2 regions of the Paenibacillus borealis genome follow, and region 1 is predicted to be linked to the other one. Evidence: riboswitches for the same ligand, from Rfam matches in the RefSeq annotation. Region 1 holds a riboswitch; the other holds the start of a gene.
The links. Region 1 has a riboswitch for cyclic di-GMP ahead of PBOR_RS37280 (collagen-binding domain-containing protein). Riboswitches for the same ligand answer to the same signal wherever they lie in the genome.
Positions count from the first base shown of each region.

Region 2: it holds a riboswitch for cyclic di-GMP, as region 1 does, so the genes downstream of both, PBOR_RS03245 (transglutaminase-like domain-containing protein) here and PBOR_RS37280 (collagen-binding domain-containing protein) in region 1, are expected to answer to the same signal.

Region 1 is NZ_CP009285.1:573,603-576,722, forward strand. Features, by position in the region: gene PBOR_RS02475 (YhjD family protein) at 229-621, opposite strand; cyclic di-GMP riboswitch class I at 1,451-1,543, shown strand; gene PBOR_RS37280 (collagen-binding domain-containing protein) at 1,624-1,875, shown strand; gene PBOR_RS37590 (choice-of-anchor A family protein) at 1,805-3,120, shown strand, end outside.
Region 2 is NZ_CP009285.1:742,833-745,952, forward strand. Features, by position in the region: gene PBOR_RS03235 (GtrA family protein) at 1-362, shown strand, start outside; gene PBOR_RS03240 (class D sortase) at 433-1,086, shown strand; cyclic di-GMP riboswitch class I at 1,214-1,294, shown strand; cyclic di-GMP riboswitch class I at 1,368-1,448, shown strand; gene PBOR_RS03245 (transglutaminase-like domain-containing protein) at 1,481-2,272, shown strand; rRNA gene PBOR_RS03250 (16S ribosomal RNA) at 2,637-3,120, shown strand, end outside.

The sequences.
Region 1 (3,120 bases):
TGTATGCTTTGTTTGTTTATTGCCTTTAAGGATCAAGTGAGCCGGAGGATTTTGTACCCGGTAGCTGTAGTGGTTATTTTTGGCACGCTGGGGTATTGGACGATTTTAATGTAATTTTTATCTGGGTATCAGCTTATTTTCAGGTAGGGGATGTATATTGGGGTTACCAAACATCCCCCGGTGTAATATGGTACCCTGAGGTCCTGCCAATCCTGGCGGGCCTCTTTTTTATTTGATTCTGTACCCCCCCTTAAGGCTGTGGGGATCGGGAATGTCGAGTCCCAGATATCTCCGCATGCGGATGGCAGCTTGGGCGGCAATGACATCATCCAGCAGCAGCATCCGTTCATGGTAACCCCTGCAGACATATTTAGCCTCGACGCCAACTTCCAGCTTCTGCTGCTCATAGACCGTCAGACCACGGGCTCTCATCCCGGTACGGACATCCCGCAGGTCGGCTGTGGCTGCATCCGCTGCTGTCCGGAGAACCTCCAGGTAAGGAGCGGGTGTGCGCAGCTCTGAGGATATAATGGAAGCATCGCGTTCAAAAGCAGATAAAATGAGCGGCAGCAAAATGTAGGATTTCACCAGCAGATTGTCCTGGCTCTCTGCTCTGTGCATCAATCTCATCTCCTCTTACGGGAACGTATATTCGTATTTTAACTCGAAGTTCAAAAAAAAATCAATGGTATTTATAAATAAGGACTATTAATGTGACATAATTCACAATAAAATAGGAAAAATTATTTTATATTAAAATTGAAATAATAAAGATTAAAAATAAATCAGTACAAAAGGAGAATGGCAATGAGTCATGAAGGAAGTCTCCGCCGCGGTCTGGTATTCGGTTTGGTCCTTAGCGTTCCGCTCTGGGTATCAATGATTGGCTGGATGCAGCTGCTCTAAAAAAATGGATTCCTCCGTGTGCAGATTTTTCAGCCATCTATGCAAACTCCCTAGAAATGTCGATTGAAGACTGCTGCCAGGGTTTGCTTAGGCGCCAGTTTTTGTGAAAATATATGAATATCATAGAGCCATTACTATAAAAGTGCTCTCCGGTATGAGCGGAAAACGGGTGTTGTCCTTAAGGGGGATGGCGCCCGTTTCTTCAGGTGCGGATAAGAAGCGGTATAAGGAATAATAGTAGGACTAATATACTAAATTTTAATAGTTAAAATTGCGAGATAATATTTCTGGAAACAGGAAAATTTACTGCGACAAATTGCCGGGAATCTCGACCTGTTTCGGCAGTGAGGTATATTTGTCAATATTAAAAACCCTTATATATAAAGGTTTTTTTTAATTTTTTCCTCGAAAAAATATCGGTGAAGTGAAATGGAAATATATTGACAATATGCCAGCTGGCATCTAAACTAAGCTTAGTTCTAAAGTAACAAATATCACAGATTTAAGTGTGGCATTACATAAGCTTTTCCAATTTCATATCTATCATGTACAAACGCAAACCGTTTCGAAAGAGCGGGACGCAAAGTCAGGAATCTGATGCCCCTTAAGTCCGGGCTATGGTCGTCCGGCCGCCGTGAAGCTAACCCTTCGTGGCGGTCTTTTTTTGTTATAGTTCTGCGGCGGATTCATAGAATAGTAAATAGGAGGTGTGGACTATTGGGAAAAAGAGTGCGTAAAACGGCCGCTTTCATTCTGGCGGGCGTGCTGACCGTAAGCAGCGTCTTCACTTGGGGGACGGAGGTAAGGGCAACATCTGGTGTACCTTACACTCCAACGCCGGTCTTAGGGATTGCCGGGAATTTTAATGCTTTTATCTTCGACGATTTTACGCAAGGCAATGATCAGATTGAAGGCCGTCTTGCAGCGGGGGGGGGATATTACTCTCTCTGGAGGTTACGGGGTAGCTAGGGCATACAGGAACTCTCCAGCCACAGATGTACTCGTTGCCGGCAAGAAATTTAAACATTCGGGCAGCGGAGAAATCTACGGCAACGTTGTGTATGGGGACAGCCTTGAAGCCAATGAGCCTAGTGTGAACATTATAGGCGCGAAGAAGCAGGGAAGCACGATTGATTTCCCGGCTGAGAAACAGTATCTGATCTCTCGTTCCGCAGAATACGGGGCATTGTCCGATACGAAAGAGATTGGTAATAATAATTATGGAACACTTACAATAAGTGCGCCGGATTCTTTCAATGTAGTTCATCTGGATGCTTCAACGCTGGCGAGTACAAATAATATTCAATTTAATATTGCCCAGAATGCCACGTTGATTATTAACATAAGTGGAGCTACGGTCAATGTGCCGAGTTTTGCAATGAATAACGGGAAAGCGAGTCAAGTGCTGTTCAATTTCTACGAAGCAACCAAGGTAAATATTGCATATACAACCTTTTTGGGGACGATACTGGCGCCTAAAGCAGATGTCAATTATTCCGGAGCAGAGCTTTATGGAACTCTGATTGCCAAGTCTTTTAGCGGCGGGGTAGAAATGCACCTTGGAACGTACCAGGGAGATGGGCCGCCACCAAGTCCGACGCCGACCGCAACACCAACACCGAGCCCGTCGCCGACACCAAGCGCAACACCAACACCAAGCCCGACACCAGCCACAACGCCAACACCAACACCGAGTCCGACACCAACGGTGAAGCCGACCGCAACACCAGCGCCGACACCGACCGTGAAGCCAACGCCAACGGTAAAACCAACACCGACGGTAAAACCAACGCCAACACCTAAATGCACTCCAACGCCAACACCAACAGTGAAGCCGACACCAACAGTGAAACCAACACCAACGGTAAAACCTACCGCAACACCGGCGCCGACACCGACAGTGAAGCCAACGCCAACGGTAAAGCCGACACCGACAGTGAAGCCAACGCCAACGGTAAAGCCAACACCGACAGTGAAGCCGACGCCGACACCTAAGTGCACTCCAACACCAACACCAACAGTGAAGCCGACACCAACAGTGAAGCCGACACCAACAGTGAAGCCGACACCAACAGTGAAGCCGACACCAACAGTGAAGCCAACGCCAACAGTGAAGCCGACACCAACAGTGAAGCCAACGCCGACAGTGAAGCCAACGCCGACACCAACGGCTGAACCGACACCGACACCAACGGCAGCACCAACGCCGACACC
Region 2 (3,120 bases), 170 kb from region 1:
AATTCAATGCGGTAGGCCTGCTGAATACACTGATAGATTTTGCTGTATTCACACTGCTGCATTCCCTTGGGATGGTCAACACCCCTGCGCAGATTATTTCCTACAGCGCCGGTACGGCCAACAGCTTCTTCTGGAATAAAAAGGTGACCTTCCGCGACCGGAACAGAGGCAATAAAGAGAGCTTCGACCGGATGCAGCTGGTCAGATTTATCGTGCTGAACCTGCTGGTGCTGGGCATATCGGTGCTGCTGATTCATATTCTGACTGGGGTTCTTGGTATTCAAGTGCTGATTGCCAAAGTGCTGGTTACGTTCGTTACAGTAATCATTAATTTTTTCGGAAGCCGTAAATGGGTATTCTGACTATATGAAAGCAATGCTTCTTATTATTCCGGGAGGGTAACATCTATTCTATATTACGGAGGCGATTATCATGCGGAAGTTATCCTATTTGATTATACTTGCCGGGGTTCTGATTATGCTCTATCCCAAAGGAAGCGAATGGTACAATGACCGTCAGCAGCAAAAGCTGCTGGAAGAAGCCGAGCAGGCCTACAGTGAAATCGTTCCGTCAGCCTCAGCCCCGGCAGGTGCTGATCTAAGTAAACCTTATGCGGAAGTTACCCAACTGCTGGCAGAAGAGTCGGCTGCGGAAGAGCCCGAGCCCTCAGCAGCTCCTGAGATTGAAGTCGGGGGCAAGGTAATGGCAATCATCCAAATCGACAAAATAGACCTGAAGCTGCCTGTACTGGAAGGCGCCACCAAGGCGAATATGAAGCATGCTGCTGCGCACATGAAGGAGACGGCTCCGCTCGGCGCAGTCGGCAATGCTGCCATTGCGGCGCATAGATCCAGAACTACGGGCAGGCTGTTTAACAGATTGAATGAAGTCGGAGTCGGGGATACCATATCCGTTACAACCGGCAAGCAGGACTACAATTATGTAGTTTATGATGTAACTATTGTAGAGCCGACCGATGTATCCGTATTGAAAGGCAATGATGATGACAAGATTCTTACGCTCATTACCTGCGATCCGCTTGTGAATCCAACTCACAGACTTATCATTCATGCGAAGTTATCTTAATCTATGTAGAATAATGACGAATAAACCTAAAAAAACTTAAAATTTTTATGTTTTCTCGCTCAAATCTAGTGATTTAGGTCTTGATAATAGAAATAGATATGGTAAGATATAACTATACAAAGCTAATACACGATAACGGCAAACCTATCGAAAGGTAGGGACGCAAAGCTAGAGGGCCTTCCCGTCAGGATGGCAGCCAGCTACCGAATGAAGAGGCTTTTTTTGTTTGTTCTAATTGCAAATCTAGCATTTTATGGTAGAAGCAAGGACAGATAAAGCTTATACGATAACGGCAAACCTATCGAAAGGTAGGGACGCAAAGCTAAAGGGCCTTCCCGTAAGGATGGCAGCCAGCTACCGAAAGGGGTTTTATCCAATGAAGAAGTTCTATTTAATGTTGGTTACACTATTCGTAGTGGTTACATCGGTGCAGACAGGTACAGCTCAAGCTGCTAATGCAGATGCAAGCTGGTTGAACATAGGTCAACTCGATCAAGGTGTTATCGGAGTTTCTTATGATGTTCCTAAGGATAAGAAGATCAAGCTGATGATCACCAAAGACAATAACAGCTATACCTACAACTTGTACACTTCCAAACCAACTGAAACATTCCCGCTGCAACAAGGAAATGGTTCTTATAAGGTTTCCGTACTTGAGAACACTACCGGCAACAAATACAAAGTAATCTCTTCCGAAACGGTAGATCTTAGCCTGAGCAATGCCAACGCAGTATATCTGAGCTCCGTACAGAATGTGAAATGGAGTTCTTCCGATAAAGCAGTCCTGAAAGCAGCACAGCTTACACAAGGTTTGACATCAGACGAAGCTAAAGTGAAAGCTATCTATAACTACATCGTAGCCAATGTGAAATATGATTATTCCTTGGCTTCCAGTGTAACTACAGATTACATCCCTAATAACGACACTACACTGGCTACCAAGAAGGGAATCTGCTACGATTACGCTTCCTTATTCGCTACTATGCTTCGCAGTGAAGGCATCCCAACTAAATTGGTTATGGGTAACACCAGCTATGTTACATCCTACCACGCTTGGAATGAAGTGTTCCTTAACGGCAAATGGGTAACTATTGATACTACAGTTGACGCTGGTCTTGCTAAGAACAGCAAAACAGCAGATCTTGTAAAAGTAGCAAGCAAATATACAGCAGCTAAATTCTACTAAGATTAGCTATAATCATAGATTCATCCGAGGATAACCCGCTTAATCATTAAGCGGGTTATTTTTATTTTGGAAAAGGTTGCTTTTTGATAGGGAGATAGGGTATTATAAATAAGCGTTGTTGGAGCAGTGAACTTAATGAGAAATGACTTAAATAAGTAATTTCAAAATAAAGCTTGCATTACTCTGATAAACGTGATATATTATAAGAGTTGCTGGTGACGCGGTAAGCGGCGCTAACAACGAGCTTGATCTTTGAAAACTGAACAACGAGTGAGTATCGGAAATCACCTTGGTGAGATCCAAATTAGAGAATATAACATTCTCGTCAGATGTTTCAAAATGAGCAATCGCTCTTTCTAAATACAATTTGGAGAGTTTGATCCTGGCTCAGGACGAACGCTGGCGGCGTGCCTAATACATGCAAGTCGAGCGGAGTTTGAATGGAAGCTTGCTTCCATTCATGCTTAGCGGCGGACGGGTGAGTAACACGTAGGCAACCTGCCCTCAAGACTGGGATAACTACCGGAAACGGTAGCTAATACCGGATAATTTCTTTCCTCTCCTGAAGAGAGAATGAAAGGCGGAGCAATCTGCCACTTGGGGATGGGCCTGCGGCGCATTAGCTAGTTGGTGGGGTAACGGCCCACCAAGGCGACGATGCGTAGCCGACCTGAGAGGGTGAACGGCCACACTGGGACTGAGACACGGCCCAGACTCCTACGGGAGGCAGCAGTAGGGAATCTTCCGCAATGGGCGAAAGCCTGACGGAGCAACGCCGCGTGAGTGATGAAGGTTTTCGGATCGTAAAGCTCTGTTGCCAGGGAAGAACGTCCGGTAGAGTAACTGCT